Regions from separate parts of the Pseudomaricurvus sp. ABR4_320 genome, predicted to be linked through region 2. Evidence: predicted binding sites of a transcription regulator. Region 2 holds the regulator's gene; each other region holds the start of a gene.
What was found. The regulator sigma-54, encoded in region 2, starts transcription at its own class of promoters, with help from an activator protein. The targets are predictions, from matches to a motif close to TGGCACANNNNTTGCNNT.

Region 1 (7,486 bases), on a different contig from region 2:
CGGAATTACAGATACTTCTGAAGCGCTCCGTGGATTTGCTGAGTTGATTGATGACGATGATCTCAAGCGTAGAACCGAAGAGCTTATTACCTATGAAGAGCAGCGAATTCGTGAACGTTTGGAGGTCTGGCGTCCAAGATTGCAGGGTAAGCGGGTTTTGCTGTACACGGGCGGTGTTAAGTCCTGGTCAGTAATTTCTGCGCTGCAGGATTTGGGAATGAAGGTCGTCGCTACGGGAACTAAAAAATCTACAGAAGAAGACAAAGCCCGCATTCGTGAGCTAATGGGTGATGATACTCTCATGATCGATGATGGTAATCCCAAAGAGCTGCTTCGCATCGTCAAGGATTATCAGGCGGATATCCTCATCGCAGGTGGTCGTAATATGTACACGGCGCTGAAGGCCAGAGTGCCATTTCTGGATATCAATCAGGAACGAGATTTCGGCTACGCCGGCTACGATGGCATGTTGGAGTTGGTTCGGCAGTTAACACTTACCTTGGAAAGCCCTGTCTGGGAGGCCGCAAGAACGCCAGCGCCCTGGCAGGGTGCTCATGAGGCCAAAGCAGCACACCCTTTGACCAGTAGTCTTGAAAGCTCAGTTGAGCTCCGGGAGGCGCAATCATGACGGAGCTTCTCAAGCGTAAGAAAGCACTGTCGGTAAGCCCCCTCAAAGCGAGTCAGACCGTTGGTGCGTCTCTGGCCTTTTTAGGATTCGCACGGGCTATGCCGGTGATGCACGGATCTCAGGGGTGTACTGCCTTTGCCAAGGTTTTCTTTGTGCGCCACTTTCGTGAGCCCATTCCGTTGCAGACAACTGCGATGGATCAAGTCAGCTCTGTCATGGGCGCCGATGAGAACATTGTTGAAGCACTGAAAACCATCTGCGAAAAAAATCATCCATCAATTGTTGGAATGGTGACAACTGGCCTGGCGGAAACACAAGGGGCAGATGTTCACGGTTCGACAAAGAAATTTATTCGAGATTATCCGCAGTATGCGGACAGTCGAGTGGTTTCGGTAAATACGCCAGACTTTACCGGTTGTTTTGAAAGTGGCTTTGCTCTGGCATTAAAGGCCATCATCGAGACAATTGTTCCGGAAACCGCGACAGAGAGAAACTCCGAGGGAAAGCCTGCTCGAGTCGGGCTTCGTCAAAATCAAGTCAATGTTCTGTGTCACGGTAACCTGACGCCAGGCGATCTTGAGTTTATTGTCGATAGCATTGAAAGCTTCGGCCTGCGTCCTATGTTGATACCGGATCTTTCAGAATCCCTTGATGGACACTTGTCAGACGATACCTACAACCCGCTCACAACTGGTGGCCTGTCCATTGATGACCTGATGACGGCAGGTGAAAGCGCGGCGACACTGACTGTCGGTGATAGCATCGCCGCTGCAAGCAAGGCGTTGACTGATCGTACTGGGGTGACCGACTACAGTTTCTCTCACCTCATGACTATGGAAAACGTCGATCGTTGGTTTGTTGCGTTGTCTCAAATCAGCGGGAGACCCGTCCCGCAGCGTTGGCTCAAGCATCGGCAGCAGCTCCAAGACGCCATGCTTGACACTCATTTTATGATCGGTTCAACGCGTGTGGCTATGGCCATGGACCCTGATCTGTTGTTGGGGTTTAACGATCTTATGGTCAGTATGGGCGCTGAAATCATTGGTGCCATTGCGCCAGCTAAAGCCAAGTCGCTAAAAAAGTTATCGGTTGCTCAGGTGCAGATCGGAGACCTAGAAGACATGGAGCTGGTCGCTCGCGAGCACAAAGCGCAATTGGTGATTGGCAATTCCCACGCATCTGAAAGTGCTGAGCGTCTTGGCGTACCACTGTTGCGTGCGGGCTTTCCACAGTATGACATGGTTGGCGGCTTTCAACGGTGTTGGTCTGGCTATCGGGGCATTCAGCAATCCCTGTTTGATCTAGCCAATATGCTGTTGGCGCACCATCGTGATATCGAACCCTATCACTCAATTTACTCCCAAAAGCCAGAAGCTCAATTGTTGTATCGTAATCTGGGAGAGCGGGGTATTAATATTTGGGGAGGCCATTGATGGCTGGGTTGACCAGGAGGTTAGCCGTCGTCAGTGATGAAGACGACGGTTCTCTACTAAAGGTCGCTTTCGCAACCAGCGACCGAATTCACATTGATCAACATTTTGGCTCAGCGCGTGCTTTTGCGATTTTCGGGGTCAATCCCGATGTGCGAATACTGTTAAATATCGCGGAGTTTGCGCCTCTAGATCCTGACGCTACAGATGACAAACTTGTTGAAAAGCTTGCCTTGGTTGACGGCTGCATCGCTGTTTACTGTAGAGCCTGTGGCGCGTCGGCGATTCGGCAGCTGCTCGAGCAGGGCACTCAGCCGATAAAAGTCGCGGAAGGTGGGTTGTTGGAAGACATGTTAGATGCACTACAGCAAGAATTAAGAGAGGGCCCATCGTCGTGGCTTGCAAAGGCTGTGCAGCGTAATGGTTTTGATCCCGCCAGGTTTAATGAAATAGAGATGCAAGGCTGGGATGAATGAGCGTTAACCCGCGTTAGCGCCGAGGGTTAAGTAAACATTAAAACGTCCGTAAAACGAAAGTATCAGCGTAAATTTGGAGAGGAACATGAGTGAAGTTGCAGAAGTTGAATCGTCTGTCGTCGAGCACCCGTTTGTAAAACAGATGATTGTCCAGCTTAGAGCTGTGGACAGTTATGGAACCTACGATAACTGGACCGACGAAAAAGTGATGGCGCCTCTCATTTTAACAAAAGAGCGGAAGCGTGAAATTCCTGTGGTTGGTGACCCTGATGAGATTGTGATCTCTCGTCTTAAGGCTTATTACAACGCACTTGCCGTGTCCATCGAGAAAGAATGCGGGTTGATGGCTGTACCGGTGGTGAATTTGACCCACGAAGGCTTCGGTCGAGCCTTTATTATCGTCGGCAAGCTCATCGCTATGGATAAAACGCTGCGTGATGTCCATCGCTTCGGCTTTGCATCTATGGAAAAGCTGACTGAAGAAGCCGATAAAGTTATTAACAAAGCTAAAGACCTGATTGAAAAGCATCGTACAGTCGCAGAGCTTTGATATTCGGCGTTTGAAATCTATACCGACAAAAGGAGAGAGAAAATGACGGATGAACTTAAAGCCTTACAAAAAGACGTTCGCAAGAAGAAACGCATTGCTACCGAGTTAGCGTCTGAAGTTCATGATCTTGTCGAAGACCGCCTCTGGACCGACTACAACTCATTGGTGGAAATCAGTCAGCGCACAGCCGACGCCTGTGTGGCATGGGCAGAAGCAAGCGTAGCGTTAGAAAAGGCTGAGTCAGCAGAAGAAGCCTAATATCACAACTGGAGCGACGAATTGGGAAGCGGGCAATAAGCATTGGGGGCTTATTGGGGTACAGGGACGTACCCACTTACTAAAGGGACAAAAAATAATCTGCTGCATAGCCTGACAGCAGTCATGATCTTTCCAATTCCCCTCTGCATTAACTTAGAGATGCCTACAACCACGTGATAAGGAGACGGGAAATGCCAAGGCCAGATTTACATGTATTTGTTTGTACGCAGGCACGTGCCGAAGGGCATCCTAGAGGGAGTTGCTCCGCACATGGTGCCGCTCGTGTTTACCAGGCTTTTGCAACGCAAATGACCATAAAAAAATTAATAGGAAAAGTCGCATTAAATCAAACCGGATGTTTGGGACCTTGTCAGGATGGTACGAATGTTTTGGTCTATCCCGAAGGTGTTCTTTACTCCAATATATCGGCAGAAGACGTTTCTCGTATTGTTGATGAGCATTTGATCAGCGGAACGCCAGTTTCCGAGAAAGTGGCCTCTGCCGAAGTTTGGTAAATGACTGTTTGAGGGTAACACATGGGTAGCGATAACCAAGAGGTCAAGATCTCGGAGCAACTTGCCTCTGCCAATGATCTTTTTGCTGAGACAAAATCCGCGATGAAGGCCTCACTCGCCGCTATAAATTTATCGGAGGAAGCAGATCGGTTACCTGATTTTCTTCTCGCCACCCATGTGTTGCAACAGGATCCCTTTGATGGCAGTCACACGATACAGGGAGAGTGGCGAAATGAGCGAGGCAAAAAGCTCGGAGAATTTCAATTGCGATCGGATGCTAGCCTTTATGTCGAAATAGATATTATTGCGCCCAATCCAAAAAATACTCGTTGGTTTGTCGAAGCTGTCACCGCGTGGGGTAGAAGCGGAAACGTGAAAGCGGAATTACGCATGCTAGAAGCCGTTTAACCACAAAAACAGTGAGTCATGTCCTCTTCAGAAAACACGGTTTCTAGCTCATTCGGCAAGAAAGCATTCGTTGTGTTCCATATACATCCTGTGAGTGCACGTTTGAGATTTTTGTGTCGCGATAACCGCCACGTGGTATTACCGAATCCTCTTCCAAAGCTTGCAGAGATGATAGAGATTGATCATCCACTGGAAGACGATTCCAAGGCGACCAACATCAAGGCCCATCCGGCTGCTGGACTTGGCACATTTTGTCACCTTGTCGACCTGGATCCTTCATTGCTTCAAATTCTGCCAGGGTATTCGTGTCAGCTAGATATACCTGGTGGCCCCTTATCCATTATTCCTGTTCAGTCGGTTGGCGAAGAACCTCTCAAACCGCCGGATAGATTTGATTGGATAGAGCTCCCCGACTGCTTTCGGTTGCGCGAAATTGAGAGAGTCATCTTGAATTCGATCTATCAGCGTTTACTGGGAACAGAAGAATAGTTGAACGATCAGGTGACTGCCGTGTCGCCTATGAAACAATTGTCCAATTTCCCGTTAAAATGATGACGTTTCGAATCTTCCACTAGCCTGAATCGATACCCGCTTAATAGCAGGTATCGTGAATGACGTCAGTGTATGTCTCCATCCGGGATAATTTCTATATCGTCTGGCCAGCACCCAATGGGCGGGCCGAGCTCTGCGGGATTATCAGGGGACTCAAATTTAACCAGGAAGACTTCCTGGGATTCATTGTCCTCCAGGTGTCCCTGTTCAATAACGACTCCCCGTGTTCCGGAAGCGACCAATAACCCATTGTCCTCAACGCCCGGAAAACTGCCGTCGTTCCAGATGTCATGCGTAGCCAGTATGGTGTCACCCGGCTTTAGGGGGTAGTTCTTCATAACAATTCTCCAGTTTCTATTTGTCAGTAATGCGACAAAGGGCTGTTGTAAGTAATTCTTGGAACATCCCAGTGAGTTATTTTCTTGTCTTATATCAAGCAAAAACAAGATGTTACGGGCCATAAAATCACTGGTATAGGCATTGCAACCCTCCCTCTGTGTGACCGGTGATCAACAACTTACGTTGATTCACCTGAGAACTTTTGAATGTTGCGTCAACAGAGTTCGATTAAGAACTTGCAAACAGTTTGCCAGACGGAGTCAATCATGATCACCCTAACTGATAGCGCTATTAATGCCGTAAATCGATTTATCTCGCAAAGCGGAAAATCTGTTGCGGGTTTAAGAATTCGTGTAGCTGATGGAGGGTGTTCTGGTCTCCAGTATGCCTTGCGTCTTGAAGAGGCGGTCGGTGAAAACGACATTATTCAGGAGATCAAAGGATTGACCATGTTGATCGATGAAGAAAGCCAGTCTGTATTGGACGGCGTCACCGTTGATTTTATCGACAGTATGGAAGGCAGTGGTTTTAAGTTTGAAAACCCGAACGCCAAAAACGCCTGTGGTTGTGGAAAGTCATTTTCCGCATAACCGCTTCACGTGTGTTATGGAAAAGCAACGAAAACTCTCAATTAAGTGATTACGTGATCAGCCCTGGAGGTGAAAGCGATGTGGGATTATTCAGAAAAGGTACAAGAACATTTTTTTGATCCAAGAAATGCGGGCGCGGTTGCTGATGCTAATGCGACGGGAGACGTCGGTTCGATCAGCTGTGGGGATGCCCTCCGTTTAACGCTAAAAGTAAATCCTGAAACGGAAGTCATTGAAGACGCCGGGTTTCAAACCTTTGGATGCGGATCAGCAATTGCGTCCTCTTCTGCCTTAACCGAAATCATCAAAGGTATGACGTTGGATGACGCTCTACAGGTATCTAATCAGGATATTGCGGATTATCTCGATGGGTTGCCACCGGAAAAAATGCATTGCTCTGTCATGGGACGTGAAGCGCTGCAAGCTGCTGTCGCTGACTATCGTGGTGAAGAATGGAAAGACGATCACGAAGAAGGTGCATTAGTCTGTAAATGTTTCGCGATCGACGCTGTCATGATCGAAGACACCATTCGCGCGAACAGCCTCACCACGGTTGAAGAGGTGACTAATTACACCAAAGCTGGTGGTGGATGTTCTTCCTGTCATGAAGGTATCGAGAATATTTTGACCAAAGTTATGGCGGAGCAGGGCGCTACATTTGCTCCGGCTGGTGTTGGTGCCCCAGCTGCTGAGCCAGCTCCGGTTGCCAAGCCTGCAGCGGCCAGTAAAGCCAGTGGAATGCTGAAGAAAATTCGTATTATTGAAACGGTTCTCGAAGGTGTTCGACCCGCGTTACAAGCAGACGGTGGTGATGTAGAGCTGGTCGATGTCGATGGTAAAACCATCTACGTACATCTTACGGGCGCCTGCAGTGGTTGCCAGATGGCTGCGATGACTCTGGGTGGTATTCAGCAAAAGCTGATTGAAGAGCTGGGCGAGTTTGTCAAAGTGCTGCCTGATACAGAAATGCCTGTTGCTTTAGAAGGAGCTTAGTCATGGACGATATCTACCTTGATAACAACGCGACAACGATGGTTGATCCGGCGGTTGTCGACGTTATGTTGCCTTTTTTTACCGAACAGTTTGGTAATCCTTCTTCACTGCATCGCTTTGGAAACAAGGTCGGGCAGGCAGTAAAGCAAGCGCGTAAACAGGTGCAGCGCTTACTAGGTGCAGAATTTGATTCTGAAATAATTTTTACGTCTTGTGGTTCAGAGTCTGACTCTACAGCCATTCTTTCGGCGCTGAAAGCACAGCCTGAGCGCAAGGAGATCATAACAACGGTTGTCGAGCACCCTGCAGTATTGAATCTCTGCGAGTATTTGGAGACCGAAGGCTACACCGTTCATAAATTGAAAGTCGATAGCAAAGGTCGATTGGACCTGGATGAATATAAATCACTGTTGTCGGATAAAGTGGCAGTCGTCAGTATCATGTGGGCCAACAACGAAACAGGAACCATCTTTCCTGTCGAGGAAATGGCCGATCTAGCCCAAGAAGCCGGCGTCATGTTCCATACAGATGCGGTTCAGGCCGTAGGTAAGATTCCAATCGATTTGGAGAACAGCAATATTCATATGCTGTCGTTATCTGGGCATAAGCTCCATGCGCCGAAAGGTGTCGGTGTGCTCTATCTCAAACGCGGCACACGTTTTCGTCCTCTCTTACGAGGTGGACATCAAGAGCGTGGGCGCCGTGCGGGCACAGAAAATGTTTCCAGTGTCATCGGCCTCGGAAAAG
Region 2 (7,486 bases):
AATGCGATCAATAGGTGAACCCAGGTTACTTTCTGCCAAGCGATGGCCAGACTCGCTGGATCGGCGATATGTATCGTAGCGGCCAATAAGGCGACACAGATAACAATCGACAGTATGGTGAACTTGTTCAAACTCTAACCCTTGGCGTAAGAATGCTCGTATACCTTCTTTTCGCCTATGAAAACTCTGTTGAATTACATCTGTTGCCATCGCCGCGTTATCCATGAAGTCCGCAGATTCACGCGCACCCTGTGACGACTGCCTTTCCAATCTTGTTTGATTCGCGCAGGTTGCCTTGCCAACATTGATCAGAATATTCCCAGGTTGCAAGCCAGACCACTCTTAAATTACGAGCAGATAGATGACAACAGCCGGTAAACCAGGCGAGCGACCGCCCTTTCCCGCAGAGGCCTTTTGGTGGGCTTGGGTTCTGGTCTGCCTAGTTACATTATTTACGCTCAATTTGCCTAATCATCCCAATGATTTTCGGTTGGTTGCCTATGCGCGTCTTCCACTGGAAGTGCCTTTAATTTTGCTTGGCTTATTGCTGTTGCCACGGCGCTTGGCGATCTATTTTGCGGTGCTGTCTACTTCATTTCTGATGCTGGCATTACTTCTCAAAGCCTTAGATATTGGCGTTCATTTGGCGTTTCAGCGACGTTTTAATCCATACCTGGATATGAAGATGGTGGTGGATGGCTGGCGTCTGCTCTCGGGAACGATCGGCAGTGCGATGGCCGGTTTGTCGATCTGCTTGGCGATCATTCTCGCGGCTGCGCTGGCAATATTAAATTTTCGTATACAGCGCCGTTTGATTGTGGTGCGTGATGGCGTGACGACGAAGTTACCCATCGTCGCCGCGGTGACGGTTCTTGTGGTCGGGCTTGGTATCGATTCAACGGATTCCCGTATGTCTGCCATAGTCAATTTTAACGGCACGATACTTCTCTATGAGCGCATAGGGCTAATGCAAAAAACTGCCGAAGATATGCGTAATTTTGAGCGCGAACTCGCTAAAGAAGATGACGTTGCGTCTACGAATAATCTATTTGCCGGCGTCAAAGGTCGTGATGTTGTTTTGGTCTTTGTGGAATCCTACGGTCGCAGTTCGCTTGAGGATCCCCGTTACCGTGTGTTGATCAGGCCGCGTCTCGGCAGCGTGCAAGCGCAGTTGCAAAAGGCTGGATTGCATGCGGCAAGTGGTTGGCTGGTTTCTCCAACGGTTGGAGGATTAAGCTGGTTGGCCCACGGCACCTTTCTGTCAGGTCTGTGGATCGATAGCCAAGCGCGTTATAGCCGCTTGATGAATAGCGAACGCAAAAGTCTCAACCGGCTCTTTCAACTGGCCGGGTGGCGCACCAGCGCTATTATGCCCGCAATTACGATGGATTGGCCCGAGGCTGATTACTTCGGTTATGACCAGATACTGGCGGCTGACGACCTGCAATATGAGGGCGAGCCCTACAACTGGGTTACCATGCCGGATCAGTACACTTTGAGCGCTTATGAACGTCTGGCCAGAAAGCCGACCCATGAGGCTGGCAAAGACAATATGGCTGAGATTGCTCTTATCTCCAGCCATGCGCCCTGGACACCAGTGCCCACATTGATCGATTGGGACGATGTCGGCGATGGTAGAGTATTCAATCAACAGGCCGTGAGTGGTGAAACCCCGGCAGAGGTCTGGGCTGATAACGACAGTGTGCGCGAACATTATATCGATTCCATCGACTATTCGTTGCAAACGTTGGGTAGTTATATGGAGCGGTACGGAGAAGACGCGATCTTTATTATTCTTGGAGATCACCAGCCGGCGTATCTTGTGACCGGGCCTAATGCCTCTCGCTCAGTGCCAATACATATTGTCAGTCGTGATAAAGCTCTGATCGATCGTTTTCGCGGCGAGGGTTTTACCTCGGGTATGATACCCGCGTCCGAAGAGCCCGAACTCACCATGGATAGCATGCGTAATCGGCTAATCCGACTGTTCGGCAAGCCAGATTAGCGCATATGCCGGGTCGCGTTTTGTTCTTGCGGTCAGGCGTAGAAGTAGGTGGCGAGGCCCAAAAAGGACATAAAGCCAACGACATCAGTAACCGTCGTCAGCGCCACGCTCCCGGCGAGGGCAGGGTCGATATTCATCGCGCGCATGGTAATCGGCAGCATAGTGCCGGCGACGCCGGCCGTAATGAGGTTTATCACCATTGCGACGGCGATTATCAGAGAAATGGTGGGGTCTTGGAACCAGATTCCAGCGATGACCGCCATGGTTGCCGCCCAGAGAATGCCATTGAGCAGACCCACTCGAAATTCTCTAGAAAGCAGCCAGGAAACGTTGCTTTGGCCAATCTGTCCCAGCGCCATACCGCGAATAACCACCGTGAGTGTCTGACTGCCGGCGACGCCTCCCATGCTGGCAACAATCGGCATCAGTACGGCGAGAGCCACAACTTTGTCGATGGTTCCCTCAAACATACTGATGACGGAAGAGGCCAGCAGTGCTGTCAATAGATTGATACCCAACCACATGGCCCGGCGCGGTGCCGTGCGCATTACGTTGGCAAAGGTGTCTTCTTCCTCATCCAGACCGGCCATACTCATGAGTGAGTGTTCGCGCTGGTCGATAATAACGTCGACCACGTCGTCAATGGTAATACGGCCGACCACTTTGCCTTCACTATCCACGACCGGCGCTGAAATCCAGTTATGTTTTTCAAACAGGCTGGCAACAATGGTTTCCGACATGTCAGCAGGGATGGGCTCGACGTCCGTGATCATGATCTCCCGGACGGTGGTATTGGGCGAGGAGGTAAGCAGTCGTTTTAGGGGCAGCAGTCCGACGAACTCATCGCGGCTGTTCACCACAATCAGGTTGTCGGTGGAATCCGGTAGCTCGTCATGGCGTCGCAAATAACGGAGCACAACATCCAGGGTTAGGCGGGCACGCACGGTAATGGTGTCCGTATCCATGATACCGCCAGCGGTATCTTCATCGTAAACCAGGACCTGTTCGACACGGGCACGATCCTGAGCGCTCATCGCCGCCAGGACTTCTTGAGTTACTCGATCAGGTAATTGCTGCAGAATGTCGGCGAGGTCATCCGTAACCATGCCTTCGGTCAGTTCAACAACCGCATCTGTGTCCATCTGACTCAGAATTTGCGCCTGCACATCCTCAGACAATTCCTGCAGAACTTCCGCTTCCGCTTCTTTGTCGATTAATTCCCAGACAAGCTTTCTTGTCGGTGGCGGAGAAGAATCAATCAGATGGGCAATTTCTACCGGGCGCAGGCCGTTGAGCAGCCTCCTTACCTGGCCTTTGGTTCCGCTATCCAACGCCTCATTGATTTCAGTAAGGGTGCTGTGAGTAAGGTCGTGTCGCTCTTCGCTGGTTAATGCCATGCAATTGATTTCTGAAATTCAATGGGTGGGGGGATCGGCCTCTTGTGTTGACCGATGGTTTTGTCGCGGTTTCGTCAGGCGTGGTTAATGGGTATCTTACTCCTCTTCGTTGAAGCGATTATTAATCAGTTCGACGACGGCTGCCATGGCTTCTTCTTCGTCGTCGCCATCGACGAGGACCTCAATTTGCGTACCCTGATTGGCGGCAAGTAGCATGAGTGACATAACGCTTTTGGCATCGACAGATTTACCATTCAACCCGACTTTAATTTGGCTTGAAAATCGAGCGGCGCATTTTGAAAACAGGGCGGCGGCGCGGGCATGCAGGCCAAGCTTGTTGATGATCGTGACCGTTTTTTTCAGCATGAAGTCCTCGTCGTTTAGCGGTGGCCGCCTGTCTGAGCCCTCTCCAGTTCCCGGTGGCGGAATTGTGTGTTCGAATACGAATGGCGAAAATGGTTGTGCAGCTGTTCACATACGTATACGGAGCGGTGGTGGCCTCCTGTACAGCCGATAGCGACGGTAAAATAGCTGCGGTTGTCGGCGTCAAATGCAGGGAGCCAGCGGTCTAGGTAGTGGATGATATCATTAACCATTGCTGATACCTGCTCGCTCTTTCGCAGGAAATCGATGACAGGGGGCTGTTGGCCTGTAAAACCACGCAGTTCTGTGTGCCAGTAAGGGTTGGGTAGACAGCGAACGTCAAATACCAAGTCAACATCGACAGGAATGCCATTTTTGAATCCGAAGGAAACAAATTCCAATGCCATGCCTGGCGCATCATTCGCCACAATTCTCTGCTTGATTAGGTCGCGCAGTTGGTGAAGTGTTAATGCTGTGGTGTCCAGTGTGAGGTCTGCGCAATAGGCGATGGGTTCCAGAAAGTCCTTCTCTTTGGCGATCGCCTCGCGCAGATCTGTGGCTAAGTCACTGAGCGGATGACGGCGCCGTGTTTCGCTATACCGCTGAATTAGTTTTTCGTCACTGGCATCGAGAAATAAAACTTCGCACCTGAGTCCTGGAATCTTTGCCTGCGAAAATATTTCCGGGAACTTTTGTAAGTCTTGGAGGCTGTTGCGTGCGTCAATGCTAACAGCTAACTTTTGATTGTGTGGATGCCCCTGCAGTTGGCTGGCTAACGCGGGTAACAGGGACGCAGGCAGATTGTCGATGCAATTAAATCCTGCGTCTTCTAAAACGTGTAGTGCAGTACTCTTGCCGGAACCGGAACGCCCGCTAATCACCACCAGACGCATAGTTGCCTCCCGCTGCTGAAAGGATGTTCTTTTAGTTTACCTTGAAAACCCGGGCTCATCACGGCGCAATGGATAAGAATCTCACGGCGGTGTAATTTGTTTCAGGTTCAGATGCTCGCTTATGCGTAGACCTACGTGATCGCCTGGAAAATGGACTGATTTAATCCAGGCTGATAGCGGCTGAGTAGAGGGTTTCGCAATCGGGTGCGGCGCGCAGTGAGTTTAGATAACCATTGTCGTTCAGTCGCTCAACTAGGCTGGCAAGTGTTTGCAAGTGAGCATCGTGGGCCTCATCGGGTACCAGAAGAGCGAAAACCAGATCAACGGGTTTTTCGTCGATGGCATCAAAGTCGATACCTTTTTCCAGGTGCAGCAAGGCACCAACCGTATTGGAACAGGTTTTCACCCGACAGTGCGGGATGGCAATACCATTACCAATACCTGTAGACCCCAGCCTTTCGCGAGCTGTCATGCTGGTGAAAATGTCGTCAGCACTGAGATCGGGAAGATCTTCAGCGATAAGTTCCGACAGAATCTGCAGGGTGCGTTTTTTACTAAGAGACTCAACACCGCAGGCACAGCGGTGTTGAGTGAGAATGTTTTTAAGCTGCATATCTCAACGATGATGATTTTTCAGCTTCTCTTTATGCTTTAACAGTTGCCGATCCAGTTTGTCAGCCAGCATATCGATCGCCGCGTATAAGTCCTCTGATTCGCAATCGGCATAGAAGTCTTTTCCACTCACGTGGACAGACGCCTCTGCCTTCTGGCGTAGTTTATCAACAGACAGGATCACATTGGTACTGGTTATTCGATCATGATGACGTTCGAGTCGATCCAGCTTGTTGGTTACATAGTCTTTTATCGCTGGAGTAAGATCGATGTGATGTCCACTTATGTTGATTTGCATAGATTGCTCCTCTTTTGTGTGTAGACCAGCGCTGTTGGCTGGTGGAGAAGTCGGTTGGTGCTGGACTTCTCTGCATTCAGACCCAAAACAGGGTCTTGAAAATCGATGTTATAGGAGTCTTTTACGTTCATTTGATGGCGGAATGTTGAGAGATTCGCGATATTTGGCGATAGTGCGTCGGGCAACCTGAATACCCTGGTCCGCCAGTAGACTTGTAATTTTGCTGTCACTCAGTGGTTTTTGCGGATTTTCTGCAGCGATGAGTTTCTTGATAATGGCGCGAATAGCCGTTGAAGAGCACTCACCGCCGGATTCCGTACTGACGTGGCTGGAGAAGAAGTACTTGAGTTCGAAAATGCCCTGAGGGGTATGCATATATTTTTGCGTTGTCACCCTGGAAATTGTGGATTCGTGCATGCCGACAACTTCTGCGACATCGTGCAGTACCAGAGGTTTCATCGCTTCTGCCCCATGATCAAGAAACGCACGCTGTTTTTCGACAATACAGGTGGCTACTTTGAGTAGGGTTTCGTTACGACTCTGAAGACTTTTCAAAAACCAGCGGGCTTCCTGCAAATTGTCGCGTAAAAAATTATTGTCCGTGCTGCTGTCGGCGCGTTTCACCATGGCAGCGTAGGTGTCGTTAATTCTAATTTTAGGCGCAATTTCAGGATTAAGGTTAACCGTCCAGCGATCATTTTGTTTGGTGACGAAAACATCGGGTACGACATATTCGGTTTCACCGATGTTAATTTGATCTCCAGGCCTCGGGTTCAGGCTCTGGATCAGCAGGATTGCATCCCGCAATTGAAATTCTTTAAGTTTGGTCTTGCGCATCAACTGCTTGTAATCCCGGTTGCCCAGTAGCGCCAAATGTTCTTTTACGATGAGCTTAGCATCTTTGAGGGCGGGGCAGTCAGGCAGTTGATTGAGCTGTATCAACAGGCAGTCACTCAGGTCTTGGCCGGCAACGCCTGGGGGGTCGAATTGCTGAATTCGATGTAAAACGGCCACGACTTCGTCGAGTTCGAGCTCCTCCAGTTCAGATTCCAGCCCCTGGAAAATTTCATCGACTGTAATGCTGAGAATTCCGTTGTCTTGAACGGCGTCAATGATGGCCATGGCAATGATCTGATCTCGATCGGACATGGGGGTCAGATTCAGCTGCCAGTTCAAATGCTGTTGGAGACTTTCGTCTGTTCCGCGACGGGACTCAAAATCACTGTCTTCCTGCTCGGGAGAGGCGAGGCCGGTACCGGTAGGACCAGCTTGGTAGACATCGTCCCAGCTGGTGTCGACGGGCAGATCTTCAGGTATGGATTCGTTCCAGTCGCCTTCTGCGTTGGCGGTATCTGTCTCGTTTTCGTTGTAGTTGGTCGTCTCTTCAGCACTGGAAGCCTCAGAGTTTGAGGTTTCTGTCGAACTGTTTTTATCGTCGCCGTCTTTGCTGTTTTGCTCCTGTCCACCGCTGTCGACGTCTTCGTCGGATATTTCCAGCATCGGGTTGGAGTCGAGAGCTTCCTGGATTTCTGCCTGAAGATCGAGAGTGGATAGCTGCAACAACCGGATTGCCTGTTGCAGTTGAGGGGTCATGGTCAGCTGTTGACCAAGTTTAAGCTGTAACGATTGTTTCATATCTACGTCGATTACCGATACCGCCGCAGTGAGAGACCGCGATGCGGAATTTGAAATACCGTGTGGCCGCAAGAGAAAACCGGCTGAGCAACAAGCCGAGCGAGTTTCTGAGCTTTAAATCAAGAGTAACCGAGTTGAAACATTTTGACAAGCAAGAAATATGCCTGTTTTTTGGCGCTTGAAAATATTAATTTGGGGAGAAGTGTGGCGGGGTTTTCAGCTCTGGTTACTATAGTCTGAATTGATGACCGAGGTAAACTTCTTTAACAGTCTCATTGGCCAG
Region 3 (7,486 bases), on a different contig from region 2:
TCATCATTTGTACCTGATCCAGATCGTCCTCTTCTTCGGATTGACGTTCCAGTAGGTCTCTCAACATCAATTTGCTGAGGGCCCCGGCAAGCTTGTCTTCATCGTCCTCGTCACTTTTTTCCATGGTTGTCTGGATCGAGGTTAATAAGTACTCGATGTTTTCCCAACGTTTCTCTGCCATACGAACGCTGGAAGAGTTTTGCTCCAGCCAACCGCGGTAATCCATTTCATCCAGCATTTCTCGCACTGCCGCTAACGGTGTAGCTGATCGGCAGTGCTCGGAAACCTTCTCGATCCATCCGGCAAATTGTCGTAAGCGCACTAAGTTTTTTTCTGGTATACGGCTTTGCAGACCGAGCTCATCACAGGCGGGCAACATGGATATACCTCGGTCGGAGGCGTATTGACCCAGGGTTTGGAGCGTCGAAGTGCCAATCTGTCGACGAGGCGTATTGACCACTCGCAGAAATGCGTTGTCATCTTCTGGGTTAACCAACAAGCGCAGGTAAGCGATGAGATCTTTGACTTCGGTTTTGCCGAAAAAGGACGAACCTCCGTTGATGCTGTAGGGAATCTGCATTTGCTGCAGCTTGAGTTCAACCAGCCTGGATTGAAAATTACCTCGATAGAGAATGGCAAACTCTTTAAATCGGGCTGAGCGACTGTGGTGCTGAGAGAAAATCTCGGTGGCGACGCGTTCCGCTTCTGCATCTTCGTTGGCACAGCGAATCACTTTAATAGGCTCGCCGAGGCCCATGTCACTCCAGAGTGCCTTATCGAAAACGTGGGGATTGTTGGCAATCAGATGGTTGGCGCATTTGAGTACCCTGGCTGTCGAGCGATAGTTCTGTTCGAGCTTGATCACGTTCAGATTTGGGAAATCATTTTGCAACAGCGCCATATTTTCAGGCTGTGCACCACGCCAGGCGTAGATGGACTGGTCATCATCGCCCACCACGGTGAGCCCCGCGCGTCCGCCAACGATCGTGCGCACGAGTTCGTACTGGCTGGAGTTGGTATCTTGGTACTCATCAACAAGCAGGTAACGGATTTTCTTTTGCCAGCGCTCCAGAACGTCTCTGTTGTCCCTCAAGAGTACGACCGGCATAAGAATCAGGTCGTCAAAATCGACCGCATTGTAAGCTCTGAGCGCCGTATCATAATGCTCGTACAATCTCGCAATACTGGCTTCACCCTCGCTCGCTGCGCGACTTAAGGCTGCGGCGGGAAGCAACATATCGTTTTTCCAGCGTGAGATCTGATGCTGGGCGATATCGAGGAGATCGCCATCGGCATCACCGTCGCGCAGCATCAGCTCTTTCATGAGGCTGCGGCTGTCCTCCGCATCGAAGATGGAAAAGCCGTCTTTCAAAGGTAAGTTTTTCAGCTCCTTACGCAGCAGATTCAGGCCTAAATTGTGGAAGGTTGAAACGATCAGGCCGCGGCTGTTTTTACCTTTGACCAATTGCCCAACACGCTCTTTCATCTCGCGCGCAGCTTTGTTGGTGAAGGTCACCGCGGCAATATGCTTGGCCGGCATGTCGCAGGATTCGATGAGATAGGCAATTTTGCGGGTGATCACGCTGGTTTTGCCGCTGCCGGCGCCCGCCAATACCAGGCAGGGTCCGTCAATATAATGCACCGCCTCGTGTTGGCGATTATTGAGCTTGGCCATGAGTCATTCGGAGTTGTGAAGGTGTGGTGTAAAGGCAACCACACGGGAATATCAATGTGCTTTTAGTCCCGGGAGGATGGCGAAGCAATGACAAGTCGCTGAATCTCTGTCCGCAGACCCTAATGTAGTTCACATTCTGCGCGGGGGAAAATGATTGCAAAAGCCATCGAGTAAGTCGAGTCTTGTATTTTCTGGAAAAGCATTCCCGTGGTTAATTTAGCTCTCAGGAGTTGCGGCGGTCCAGGCGTCGATAGCCAATGGCTTCCAGCAAATGATTCTTCTGTAAATCTTCAGACTCGGTCAGATCTGCGATGGAGCGAGCCACCTTAATGATTTTGTGCAGCGCGCGTGCTGATAGGCCCAGTCTCGAAACCGCCTGCTCTAAGAGTTGTTGATGCGGTCTGATGAGTGGGCAGATTTCTTCAAGTTCGGCGCTGGAAAGTTGTGCGTTGAGTTTTCCCTGGCGTTGTAATTGTCTGTTTCTAGATACTGCGACGCGCTCTCGAATGTCAGCAGAGTGTTCTCCGTCAGGTGCTTTGAACAGGTCGCCGCTGGGTAATGGCGGAACAGGCACTTGAATATCGATACGATCCACGATCGGCCCGGAGAGACGTTGCCGGTAGCGCTGTATTTGGTCTGGTGTACAGCGACAAGGATTATCATTGGCCGAGGCGCCGGCCCCTAGATAGCCGCAGGGGCAAGGGTTCATGGCGGCAATTAACTGGAAGCGGGCTGGGAACTCGACTTGAAGGTTCGCGCGGGACAGGCGTACGACACCGGATTCCAAGGGTTGGCGTAATCCTTCCAGGGTGGCGCGACTGAATTCCGGCAACTCATCGAGAAACAACACACCATTATGTGCCAATGAAATTTCACCAGGTTTGGGATAACTGCCTCCTCCCACGAGTGATACGGCAGATGCACTATGATGGGGCGAAATATAGGGGCGCCCAGGATAGCCTGTGATGGAATGGTGACTGTGGATGGATCGCAGCGCGGCGACTTCTATCGCCTCTGCCGGTGTTAAAGGCGGAAGTAAGCTGGTTACTCGGCTCGCGAGCATGGATTTGCCGGTTCCTGGGGGGCCGTAAAGGAGCGCGTGATGGCCCCCCGCTGCGGCAATTTCCAGCGCGCGCTTCGCTTGTTGTTGCCCTCTGACATCACGCATATCAGAGCTATCTACTGGAATGGCCAAAGGAATCGGCTGCGAAACAACCATATGCTCCAGAGGCTCTGTGGGGTTGGCGATCTGCTGGCATAAGCTGAGTAACGAGTTCGCCGGTATCAATTTTATGTCCGGGGCTAGACACGCTTCATCGATGTTTTCTGAGGGGCATACCAAACGCCGTTCGGCAGTGCTGCACGCGAGAGCGGCTGGTAGCACACCGTTAACACTTCGCAATTCGCCAGATAGAGACAGCTCTCCCAGGAATTCAACCTGCTGCAAATGTTCAGTAGGAAGTTGTCCTGACGCGGCGAGAATGCCCAGGGCAATGGCAAGATCGAATTGGGTTCCCGTTTTGGGAAGGTCCGCTGGCGCGAGGTTAATGGTTATTCTTCGTGCAGGAAATTCGTAGCCGCTACTTAATAGTGCACTGCGGACCCTTTCTTTGCTCTCTTTGACCGCAGTCTCGGCCATTCCCACGATATTCAGCGCGGGCAAGCCGTTGGTTAAGTGAACCTCTACGGTGACGAGAGGAGCGTCGATACCAATATTGGCTCTGGTATAGAGCTTTGCCAGCGCCATCACAAATCCCTTTAAACGTCAGTTACAGAGCATTGGGAGCATAGGGCTCTTGACGTCAGATGTCGCCTGCAGGACGGTATGAAAAGCCAGTACTGATGCCTTCTTGTCAGAAGATTCGGTAAAAAGCGTGGTGTTTATTCTGCTTTTGAACCGCTATTTGTTTCCAGTGCTCGGACCTGTTTTTCCAGAGCTTCAAGAGCCATTCGCGTGCGCTTTAGTACCGCAGCCTGAGCATCAAATTCTTCTCGAGTTACCAGATTAAGATCCCGCAATCGTGCTTCGAGCAGTGCCTTGAGCTGCGCTTCCGGAATGGCGGGAAATTTGTCTGCGGTCAGTGATTTTAAGTCGCTGGCCAGTTTGTTAATTAGAGTGTCAATCATGGTGTTTTTCTCAATCTCCCTGTATTTGGATATTCTGATGAAAGGCACCGGAAAATTGTGTTAAAAAAGCTTGTTTGCATCATATTGGTGCGCATTTTAGCGGGCTCGCCAATTTTCGGTGCTAGGATGGTGCAATGTCGTAATATTCATTTTAACTCAGTGGTGCAAACTAGTGCATTTTAGCGCTAAGTTATTGATTTATTTGTGTTAGAAAATTATGGCAAGCAACCTGCTAAGGTGTCCGAACGAAAAATTACACTAAAAGCGTCGAGTTAACATCGGCCATATATTCTAAATCCACATGGACTATGAGTTGAGAGGAAAACCCATGAAAAAAATGACCCAATTGGCCTCAGCAGTTGCCCTGGCTTCCGGAATGATTATTGCGGCGCCATCGGTAATGGCCGAAGTGTCAGCGTCTGCCGCTGTAGCTAGCACCTACTTGTGGCGTGGTTATGATCTTGGCAGTGGTACACCCGCCGTTTCTGGAGATATCACCGTCAGTGAAGGTGGTGCCTATGGGGGTATTTGGGGATCCTCTGGCGATTCTTTAGCCGGTACTGAATATGATCTCTATGCGGGTTATGGCATGGAAATGGGGGGCGTCACAGTTGATTTGAGTGTTTGGAATTATGTTTATCCAACGGGTGGAGAGACAGATTTCTTTGAATTCTCAGAAGTTATTCTGACTGTGGGCGCAGGCCCGATCAGCTTTTCTTACTACGACAACGTCGCCGGTGGTAGCGGTTACGAATATTATTCACTGAGTGGCGAGATGGGTTCATTCTCCGCCACTCTAGGCATGCATGACTATAGCGACGATGGTGGTGATCCGGTGCACTTGGACATCAGCTATGCCTATAACGATAACCTTGCGTTTACATTAAGCCAATTTATCGTCGATCAAGATGAGCCAAATGCATTGCGAGAGGACGGTGATGGTAACGACGATTTAAAATTCGTTGTTTCTTACAGTCTGCCAATTGATATGTAAAACACGTGCTGCCCAGAGCAGTGAATAAGAGCCCGGAGCCATCCTTCGGGCTTTTTTCTCAGGGCCACACATTTAACCTCGAAGGAGTAATCCGATGAAACTGGTAACAGCAATTATTAAACCCTTTATGTTGGACGCGGTTCGCGAAAGCCTGTCTGAAATCGGAGTTCAGGGAATCACTGTCACAGAAGTTAAAGGCTTTGGTCGGCAGAAAGGACATACCGAACTCTATCGGGGGGCTGAATACGTGGTTGATTTTCTGCCCAAAACCAAGCTGGAAGTCGCTGTCAGTGATGACCAGGTTGATTCTGTCGTCGAAGCAATCAGTAAGGCTGCGCACAGCGGCAAAATTGGAGACGGAAAGATTTTCGTTTCTGCGTTGGAACAGGTCGTCCGCATTAGAACCGGTGAAACCGGCGAAGACGCTCTGTAAAAAATTTAAAGATCCTCCTGGAGAAACAAGCAATGGAAAATTCTATTTTCGAATTGCAGTACGCATTGGACACATTTTATTTCTTGGTGTCCGGCGCACTGGTTATGTGGATGGCGGCTGGCTTTGCCATGCTGGAATCTGGTCTCGTCCGCGCGAAAAACACGACTGAAATTCTGACCAAAAACGTCACTCTTTACGCTGTCGCCTGTACGATGTATCTGGTGTGTGGCTACGCCATCATGTACGGCGGTGACTTGTTCCTAAGTGGTATTGTTGCTGATGGTGTTGCTGGCGCTGAAGAGCCTGCAACTTACGCACCTTCCGCTGACTTTTATTTCCAGGTGGTCTTTGTTGCGACAGCCATGTCTATTGTCTCTGGCGCCGTCGCTGAAAGAATGAAGCTTTGGGCATTTTTGGCTTTCGCTGTTGTCATGACGGGCTTTATTTATCCAATGGAAGGCTCCTGGACTTGGGGCGGCAATTCTGTATTCGGTATGTATACCTTGGGCGATCTTGGCTTTTCTGACTTCGCGGGTTCTGGCATTGTGCATATGGCGGGTGCGGCTGCGGCGCTGGCTGGCGTGTTGTTACTTGGACCTCGTAAAGGCAAATACGGCCCGAATGGAGAAGTTATCGCTATTCCTGGTGCCAATCTGCCTCTGGCGACTTTAGGTGCTTTCATTCTGTGGATGGGCTGGTTCGGCTTTAACGGTGGTTCTGTTTTGGCAACTGCCAGTGTAGAAAGCGCCAACAGTGTTGCGATTGTATTTCTGAATACCAATGCTGCAGCGGCCGGTGGTCTAATTGCCTCTTTGATTGTTGCTCGTATTTTGTTTGGTAAGGCGGACCTTACCATGGCGTTGAACGGCGCTTTGGCGGGTCTGGTTGCGATTACCGCTGAGCCGTCGACACCTTCTCCGCTACAGGCGACTATCTTCGGTGGTCTGGGTGGTATTCTGGTGGTCTTTGCCATCCTCACCCTCGACAAGATGAAAATCGATGACCCTGTCGGTGCTATCTCTGTTCACGGTGTTGTGGGTCTGTTGGGCTTGCTGTTGGTTCCATTCACTAATGATGCTTCCACTTTCTCCGGGCAAATTATTGGTGCTCTGACCATCTTTGTTTGGGTGTTTGTTGTAAGTCTCGTTGTCTGGATGATCTTGAAAGTGGTCATGGGACTGAGAGTTTCCGAAGAGGAAGAATTCGACGGTGTCGATATCGCAGAATGCGGTATGGAAGCTTATCCTGAATTCACCAAAAACAGCTGATCTATCTGTTCTTGTTTGGCGAAAAACCCGGCCTCGTGCCGGGTTTTTTTATGGGTGTTGTCTTCATTTGGTCGCACAGCTTTGAGATGATTTTTGCGATGCTTCGGTGTAATCTAGCGCAGGTTGCGGGAGAGGGGATTTACCCCTTTGGCAATGGTGCAGTTATCGCCCGAATATTTGGCACAGAATTTATAACGATAAAAATAGAACATCACGCGACAGGAAACTTCGATGAAATTAATTACCGCAATCATTAAACCCTTCAAGCTCGAAGAAGTTAGAACAGCGTTATCAGAGGCTGGCGTTCAAGGCATGACAGTCACAGAAGTTAAAGGCTTTGGGCGACAGAAAGGTCACACAGAATTGTATCGTGGCGCCGAATACGTCGTTGATTACCTGCCCAAGGTTAAAATTGAGGCGGTTGTTGAGTCTGATCGCGTTGATCAGTGTATTGAAGCAATTTCAAAAGCTGCTCAGACTGGAAAGATTGGCGACGGCAAAATATTTATCGTCCCGGTTGAGAATATCGTCCGAATCAGAACCGGCGAAACGGGATCCGACGCTGTTTAGTCAGCGTCAAATGTTGGCGTAATTCCGGGGGCTGGTTTTTCCTTGTCAATAGGCGGAAACCAAAGTTCCCCTCGGTCGGCTCGTGCTTTCTCTTTGTTTTTTATCAAGACGGCTTTTGGCGGAGAAGGTGCCTTTTTAAGGATCCCTTCTCTTTTTAATTGCTATAATTAGAATGCTCAAGCTGGTTTTTCAAAGATTTCGAGATTTTTGTCATCTCCGCTGTCCTTCTTAGATCTTCCTGTAATAACTGAACTGGTTAATTATTAGCCGATTTAGTGCAAATTAAACTAAGCAATTGCCCCTTTCTGACTGGCAAGGTCTTGAAATGCTGGTCTATAACTATTCCGTCAACCCATTCAGTCACGTAAGTCACTGAAAACTAGCGTTTTACGGAAAGTGTATAGGCTCCAGATCATGAG
Region 4 (7,486 bases), on a different contig from region 2:
GTACTGAATGCCTGAATTTCGCCGCCAAAACCAACGGATCTTCCATTATAAAAGTTGCCACCACACCAAGGCGTCGCCATATCAGTGCAGGCATGGAAAGGCGCGGCAAAACTGGCATAGGTATTCGATGGCGGTTTTAATCCGCCACTTGTACCTGCAACAGCACCAGGGGCACCGACTTGGCCTAGATTCACAAACTGATTGGGATGAGTTCCCCCCGTTTCAGGGGCATGACAAGAGGCACAGGAAATTTCGCCCTGAGGTTCAGAAATCTCGTCAAAAAAGACAAATTTTCCGAGTATTTTTAGATAAAAGTCTGGATCCAAAATGCTAAGCGGCCTGGCCTGAACACCAGAACACATCAAAGACAGCATCACACTTACACCAATTGTTTTCCTTAACATACTACTTCCTTTTTTTCGGATATCGATTTCAATGCTATGAAATCATTAAGCGTCGAAACGACGCTCAAAAGCACACACTTTTCAGAAGAATCTGATTAATTTTAAATAGATAAACAGGCACTAAATCAACGTTGGCTAAACCGTATTGTAGGCAGCCACTAGACTTTCATCTTAATCCTAGAGCCGAATCGCTAAGAACAAATCACGGCAATATTGTTACAGCGGAATGTTTACAGCAAGTCGTCAATGCAGGGGAATGCCAACGACACGGGACATGTCGAATAATGCATAAAGTTAAAATAAATTTCCACAAATTTATTTATAAAACGAAAAAAAATAACAATCTCAGATTTTTTATGGAAAACAAGTTTAACTTGATCGCGTGCTGGCAAAGGGGTCTTTACTCAAACCAGTGACGAGTCCGGTTCGCAAACCAGACCAGTGACAACATCACTGGCACCTCGACTAAGACCCCGACCACGGTCGCCAATGCCGCACCGGAATGGAGTCCAAACAGAGATATTGCGACAGCAACCGCCAACTCAAAAAAATTCGACGTTCCAATCATGCAGGCAGGCGCTGCAACACTGTGGGGTAAATGCATCTTCTTCGCAAGAAAATACGCGATGGCAAAAATGCCGTAAGTTTGAATCAGCAGGGGAATTGCAATGAGCACGATTGCCTGAGGCTGAGCCAAAATTGTTTCTGACTGAAAACCAAATAACAGAACCACGGTTGCCAGAAGACCAATAATTGACCAAGGCTTCATGGTCGCCAAAAACTGGTTGAGCTGCGAATGGTCATCCGCCCTGTCCAATTTTTTTCTTGTCACCGCCCCTGCAACCAAAGGAATCAGAACATAGAGCACAACCGACAGGAACAAGGTATCCCAAGGTACAGCAATATCCGTAACACCCAACAACAAACCGGCAATAGGCGCAAACGCGAAAATCATAATGATGTCGTTAATCGACACCTGTACCAGCGTGTAGTTGGCGTCCCCTTTGGTCAACTGACTCCAAACAAAGACCATGGCTGTACACGGAGCGACGCCCAACAAAATCATTCCCGCGATATATTCGGTTGCTGTTTGAGGGTCTACCCATTGAGCAAACAGGCCTTTAAAAAATAGCCACCCCAAAAAAGCCATGGTAAAGGGCTTAATCAACCAATTAATAATCAGAGTTAACGCCAGCCCTTTAGGCTTGCTACCGACGTCTTTTAAGGATGAAAAATCGATCTGCACCATCATGGGGTAGATCATCAACCAAATCAAAACGGCAATGACCAAATTGACATGGGCATACTCAATACCGGCAACCACAGCAAAGGCTCCTGGTAGCAAGCTGCCCAACAGGATACCGATAAGAATGGCTATGCCAACCCAAACTGACAGATAGCGTTCGAATAATCCCATGGTAACTCCTTAAATAGAGCGCTGATTCACCCGTTCACTGAGTTGTTCCGCTGATTCGACGCGCTCGGAATAACGGTCAACAAAGTAGTCTGTATTGCCTCTGAGCAATAGCGTAAACTTCATTAACTCCTCCATAACGTCGACTATGCGATTGTAATAAGCGGACGGCTTCATCCTGTCGTTTTCATCAAATTCCAAAAACGCTTTTGCCACACTGGACTGATTGGGAATGGTCACCATCCGCATCCAACGACCAAGCACCCGCAGCTGATTCACCACATTAAAGGACTGAGATCCTCCGCAGACCTGCATAACGGCCAGCGTTTTACCTTGCGTCGGACGTACGCTACCCAAACTGAGCGGCACCCAGTCAATCTGACTTTTAAAAATGCTGGTCATCGAGCCGTGGCGCTCCGGTGAACACCACACCTGACCTTCTGACCACATCATCAAATCCCTCAGCTCTTTCACTTTGGGGTGATTCTCATCTTCAGTGTCCGTTTGAGGCAGACCTTCTGGGTGAAAGATTTTCACCTCTGCCCCAAATGCAGTAAGCAGGCGCGCGCACTCCTCGATGACCAAGCGGCTGAAAGAACGTTTTCTCAAAGAGCCGTAAAGAAGCAATATTCGAGGGGCATGATCAAGCGGTTTCCCCTGGCACTTCTCAAAACTCGGAATATCCAGAAGCGATTCGTCAAGATTTGGCAGTGTTATGTCAGTCATTGTTTAATAGGCTCCCAGAGCGGCGAGTTCATCTTTTAGTTCTGCGGGGGTCAATTTTTTCTCTGCGATAGGAATCAGCTGCTTAACTCGATCGGCGATCTCATTGATACAATCACGAAAGGCCAAGGCTTTTTCGTCATCGGAACCCTCAACCTTTGAGGGATCAGAAAGCCCCCAATGAACTTTTACCGACTGACCAAACCACATAGGGCAAGATTCCCCGGCGGCAGAATCGCACACGGTAATTACCACATCAGGTTTGAAGTCCTCAAAGTCGTCCCAGGACTGGCTTTGCAAACCATCCACGGGAATCTTTGCCTCTTGTAAATAGTGAATCGACAAAGGGTGAACCTGGCCTGCCGGTTGGCTGCCTGCACTTCTGGCCATAATTTTTTTACCCGCCATGTGATTGGTAATGGCTTCGGACAATATGCTGCGACAACGATTGTGCGTGCAGATATAAAGAATTTTCATGCCAGCTCCCCAGATTAACAGCTCGTGTTATGTTCTTTGGATGCATTCAATCGCTGTAATGCATCAGCACAGTAAGGCAGATTTTGATCGGCCGTTTGTAAGATGACCGCCCTCGCCCACTCCGGCAAATCCGGATGCAGCCGGTAGTACACCCACTTGCCGCGCCGTTCGTCGTGCAGAATATTGCACTTGCGCAGTTCCGCGAGATGACGGGACACTTTGGGTTGATCAAGTTCTAGCGCTGCCATCAAATCGCACACACAGGCCTCATCAACCTGGCTGATCATCAAGACCGACTTCAATCGGGTATCGTCTGACAGACACTTAAAGAGTTTTAACGGGCTCATACTTATATACGCCTAAACACATATATGAAATATAATATATGTTCTCACAAAGAGTCAATCAACTCTGCTCGTATTATGAAAAATTAGGGTATCGGGCCAGTGTTACAGATTTTGGTCAGAGTAGATGACGTAACTCGGAGTATCCCGGGCAAAAAACTAGCTTTCTGGCATTTTAGCCTTTTTCAAGCGATACGCCATCGCTGGACGCGTCAAGCCGAGCAAACGCGCGGCTTCCGCGACATTGTCGTTTGCTTCATTCATCGCGCGCTCCAAAAGCGCATTTTCGACGTCTTCCAGGGTAATCTGTTGATTAAAGATTTGATCGCACCAACTTTCTGCAGCGGGCGCCGTGTTTTCAACGACCTGTTCTTCTGAGCAGATATGATCTGCCTCCAAAACGCCAGCGGGTGGCGGTATACGCACAAAAAGCGATTCAAGAGAAATCGAATGATGACTGTCGGTTAAAATGACGCCGCGCTCAATCACATTTTCCAACTCGCGGATATTACCAGGCCATGTGTAATCTCTCACGAACTCCAGTGCCCTGTCAGATAGCCCAAGGGTTCTCTTGTTATATTCATTGTGAAATTTGGTAAGAAAATGCTCGACCAGAAGTGGCAGATCCTCTACTCGCTCTCGCAAAGGTGGAATATGAACGGGAAACACGTTGAGCCGGTAATAGAGGTCTGCCCTAAACTTTCCATCTTCAACCGCGCGCTCTAGTGATTCGTGAGTCGCCGCAATCACCCGAACATCGATAGACTGTACAGAGACTCCGCCAACCCGCTCTAACTCACTTTCTTGCAGCACTCGCAGTAGCGATGCCTGAGCCCGCGGTGACAATTCAACCACTTCATCCAGAAATATGGTACCGCCATTGGCCCGCTCAAAGCGCCCTGGACGAGACTGGTTGGCTCCGGTAAACGCGCCTTTTTCCACACCAAACAATTCCGCTTCGATCAACTCCTGTGGAATCGCCGCACAGTTAACAGCAACAAAAGGTTGATCTGCGCGCTTGCTGCGAGAGTGAACACTGCGGGCGATCACTTCCTTACCAACCCCTGTCTCACCCAGCAAGAGAACAGACACTTTGCTGTCTGCCGCACGATCAATTTTCTGACAAACATTGCGATATTGCGGAGACGAGCCAATGCCATAGTATTGCCCCTGCTGACGCGAAAGGCACGACCGCAAGGAGGTCAACTGCGACTGCAAATCATAAAGCTCGTTGACGATGGGTTCAGCCGTAAAGTAACGGCGAAAAGATTCCAGATTTTCCCACTCTTCAGCGGGCTTGCCGACAATCACACAACGCTCATCGCCGCAACCTCGACAGCTGACTTCCTGGTAGATGATCTCGCGCCCCATAAATGATGACGTAAAAGCGCAGGCATAACCCAATAGCGACCAACAACAGGGCTCATCCATCTGCCCCAACTCCGTGTGGCAAATATCCACCTCAAAAGAATCAATCCACTCGAACTCACCGTAAAAATCTCCAGAGCCCACATCAAATGCCAATTCCAACGGAACTACCTTCACCATGCCTTTGAGGGAATGCAATTGTGGCCCCGCAAGGAAGCACTCGATCTGGCTACATTCGGGGCGGAGTTTTCTGGCGAGCTCTGAATCCCGCAACCCAGTTTGATATCCGAGACGAAGAAAGAAACCTTTTGCACGCTCGATACCGAGACTGTTTACCAGTTCTCGTCGAAAAGCGCCTAACGCGGACAGCTGCATTAACAAAACGCGCTGCTCATCAAACCAGATTTTCCCTTCGCAACTTTGAAAACGAATTTGCGCAGTTAAATCCTTGATGACGTTCTGGTTCATTTGAGATTGTGCAACAGACATAGATCACTCCCCTTCCCCGAAACGATAACGGGGAAGTGTCGGTGTTATTGTTTTAATGGTCGGAATAAAACAACCTTTGCCGAGAAAAAGCAACCTTTGAAAATGACGCTAGAAGGCCACATAGACGAATGTGACCATTTGAGCAGACGCTCCTGAAGATTGATCAAATGGTTAGATAAACCGCCTCTAAACCCTAGCACTTCGCCTTTAAACCTTCTTAAACCAAACCGAAAAAATAGCGATTTTATATCTATTTTTCAATAATTTATAAAATATCCTACGCAGCCTTGCGTGAACTGGCACAAGGGTTGCGAAAGGCTAGGTAAATCCATAAACACAACAACAAGGGTCTATCTCATGAGTGAACATAGCTCACAACCTAGCCATTCATTTGGCACAACAGCCTGTCCTAATCGTACCGATATTCAATCGGCACCGAATCCCCAAAAAGCAACTTTGTCATGCTTTGTTCGCATCCGGGCTGGTTTAGATCCTCGTTTTGTCGAATTTGATTTTGCCATCGGAGATCCAGATCTGTTTGTTGAACTCATCATGCCGACCGATGCTTTTGATCAGTTTTGTTATCAAAACAACGTTGAGTTTATCGATCAGGAAACCGCGCAACATATTGATCACCAGCAAACCCGCTGGCGCTACAGCGACCTTGCCACGCTTTAGGCCAACCTCAAAAACATAACGAGAACCTCTATGACCATAGAAATAAAAACCGATTCGGTCGATCCAATTCGCCACACATACAGCAACATTCAGCGGCGCTTTGGCGATAAGCCTGCCAGTCGCTACCAAGAAGCCAGTTTCGATGTCGAGGCTAAAACCAACTTCCACTACCGACCACTTTGGGACGAACAATACGCACTGAATGATCCTACCCGTACGGCGATCACTATGGCGGACTGGTACGCCATAACCGATCCGCGGCAGTTCTATTACAGCAGTTACGTCAATGGTCGAGCCAAAATGCAGGAAGCGGCAGAGTCAAGTTTTTCCTTTTGCGACAAGCGTCAAAGCCTCGCGCAATTGGATGAGGAAACTCAAGACATTTTATGTCGTTTTTTGCTGCCCTTTCGTCATACCAACCTTGCCGCAAACATGAACAACAGCGCCATCGCCGGGGATGCCGTTGCGACCACCGTCACCCAAGCGCACATTTTCCAAGCCATGGATCACTTGGGCATCGGACAGTATCTCTCTCGTATTGGTTTGCTCATTGATGGCAATTCGGCAACGTCTTTAGAGACGGCTAAGCAATTTTGGATGGATGATCCCTGCTGGCAGCCGCTGCGACAGCTTACTGAAGACACCTTGGTAATCAAAGATTGGTTCGAACTGACACTGGTACAAAACCTGTTGCTGGATAAGATGCTATTCCCATTTTGCTATCAGCTATTGGACGACTGGTTACAAAATAGAGATATCAGCCTGCTGACCGAATTCATGCGGGATTGGAATAAAGATACGACCCGTTGGATTACTGCAGTCGTAAAAACCGCCGCCAGCGAATCAACCGCGAATCAACAACAGTTGATGCGGTGGGTCGAACACTGGCAGCCGCGAATCCTTAAAGCGCTCACGCCGCTCGCAGAAGCTACCGTAGGTGTGGCGAAACTCGGCACGCTGGAAAGCGATATGCAGTCACTGCTTAAGAAATCCGGATTGCAGCCCATGGAGAAAGCCGCATGAGCCAGCCAGTATTTATCGCGTTACAAGACAACGACAATGCTCGTTATATCGCGAATGCCATCATGGCAGACAATCCCAACGCGAGCATTGATCATCAACCCGCCATGATTCGCATCCAGGCAGAAAAACAACTGGTCATCAACCACGCCACCATCGAAGAACTCTCAGGCCAGGAATGGGATGTCCAGGCAATGTTGCTCGATGTTATCAGTATCGGCGGCAATGTCGAAGAAGACGAAGATCAGTTTGTACTGCGTTGGAACTAAGAGGAATAACAAAATGCGCACAGCCAAAAAACTCAACATGAAACAGAAGTATCACGCACTCACCCGCAGCATGGAGTGGGAGCCCAGCTATCAGGATAAAAAAGATATTTTTCCCCAGGAAGATTTTGAAGGTATCAAAATCGTTGACTGGGACAAATGGGAAGACCCATTTCGCTTGACCATGGATGCCTATTGGAAATATCAGTCGGAAAAAGAGAAAAAGCTCTACGCGATCTTTGACGCCTTTGCCCAAAACAACGGACATCAAAATGTCTCCGACCCTCGCTATATCAATGCTCT

Region 1: ACXAFR_RS21900 (HesB/IscA family protein) is a predicted target of sigma-54. The motif match lies at 5,287-5,304, and genes of this name have one in related genera.
Region 3: ACXAFR_RS14485 (TorF family putative porin) is a predicted target of sigma-54. The motif match lies at 4,021-4,038, and genes of this name have one in related genera.
Region 4: ACXAFR_RS19655 (phenol hydroxylase subunit) is a predicted target of sigma-54. The motif match lies at 5,517-5,534, and genes of this name have one in related genera.

Annotation. Positions count from the first base shown of each region.
Region 1 covers NZ_JBSWVF010000015.1:40,834-48,319, reverse strand. Annotated here, with positions in the region: gene nifE (nitrogenase iron-molybdenum cofactor biosynthesis protein NifE) at 1-628, shown strand, start outside; gene nifN (nitrogenase iron-molybdenum cofactor biosynthesis protein NifN) at 625-2,061, shown strand; gene ACXAFR_RS21935 (NifB/NifX family molybdenum-iron cluster-binding protein) at 2,061-2,534, shown strand; gene ACXAFR_RS21930 (NifX-associated nitrogen fixation protein) at 2,620-3,084, shown strand; gene ACXAFR_RS21925 (CCE_0567 family metalloprotein) at 3,127-3,342, shown strand; gene ACXAFR_RS21920 ((2Fe-2S) ferredoxin domain-containing protein) at 3,534-3,857, shown strand; gene ACXAFR_RS21915 (hypothetical protein) at 3,879-4,265, shown strand; gene ACXAFR_RS21910 (hypothetical protein) at 4,284-4,754, shown strand; gene ACXAFR_RS21905 (nitrogen fixation protein NifZ) at 4,883-5,155, opposite strand; gene ACXAFR_RS21900 (HesB/IscA family protein) at 5,423-5,746, shown strand; gene nifU (Fe-S cluster assembly protein NifU) at 5,825-6,739, shown strand; gene nifS (cysteine desulfurase NifS) at 6,742-7,486, shown strand, end outside.
Region 2 covers NZ_JBSWVF010000019.1:64,806-72,291, reverse strand. Annotated here, with positions in the region: gene ACXAFR_RS23765 (lysylphosphatidylglycerol synthase transmembrane domain-containing protein) at 1-131, opposite strand, end outside; gene ACXAFR_RS23760 (alkaline phosphatase family protein) at 362-2,005, shown strand; gene mgtE (magnesium transporter) at 2,038-3,402, opposite strand; gene ACXAFR_RS23750 (HPr family phosphocarrier protein) at 3,499-3,768, opposite strand; gene rapZ (RNase adapter RapZ) at 3,783-4,658, opposite strand; gene ACXAFR_RS23740 (PTS sugar transporter subunit IIA) at 4,819-5,271, opposite strand; gene hpf (ribosome hibernation-promoting factor, HPF/YfiA family) at 5,275-5,568, opposite strand; gene ACXAFR_RS23730 (RNA polymerase factor sigma-54) at 5,677-7,203, opposite strand; gene lptB (LPS export ABC transporter ATP-binding protein) at 7,433-7,486, opposite strand, start outside.
Region 3 covers NZ_JBSWVF010000006.1:236,364-243,849, forward strand. Annotated here, with positions in the region: gene rep (DNA helicase Rep) at 1-1,675, opposite strand, end outside; gene ACXAFR_RS14475 (YifB family Mg chelatase-like AAA ATPase) at 1,899-3,422, opposite strand; gene ACXAFR_RS14480 (accessory factor UbiK family protein) at 3,557-3,802, opposite strand; gene ACXAFR_RS14485 (TorF family putative porin) at 4,131-4,796, shown strand; gene glnK (P-II family nitrogen regulator) at 4,891-5,229, shown strand; gene ACXAFR_RS14495 (ammonium transporter) at 5,262-6,497, shown strand; gene ACXAFR_RS14500 (P-II family nitrogen regulator) at 6,729-7,067, shown strand; gene ACXAFR_RS14505 (hypothetical protein) at 7,482-7,486, shown strand, end outside.
Region 4 covers NZ_JBSWVF010000011.1:78,696-86,181, reverse strand. Annotated here, with positions in the region: gene ACXAFR_RS19685 (cytochrome-c peroxidase) at 1-404, opposite strand, end outside; gene arsB (ACR3 family arsenite efflux transporter) at 805-1,821, opposite strand; gene arsH (arsenical resistance protein ArsH) at 1,831-2,544, opposite strand; gene ACXAFR_RS19670 (arsenate reductase ArsC) at 2,548-3,018, opposite strand; gene ACXAFR_RS19665 (metalloregulator ArsR/SmtB family transcription factor) at 3,033-3,365, opposite strand; gene ACXAFR_RS19660 (sigma 54-interacting transcriptional regulator) at 3,522-5,219, opposite strand; gene ACXAFR_RS19655 (phenol hydroxylase subunit) at 5,577-5,897, shown strand; gene ACXAFR_RS19650 (aromatic/alkene monooxygenase hydroxylase subunit beta) at 5,928-6,920, shown strand; gene ACXAFR_RS19645 (MmoB/DmpM family protein) at 6,917-7,186, shown strand; gene ACXAFR_RS19640 (aromatic/alkene/methane monooxygenase hydroxylase/oxygenase subunit alpha) at 7,200-7,486, shown strand, end outside.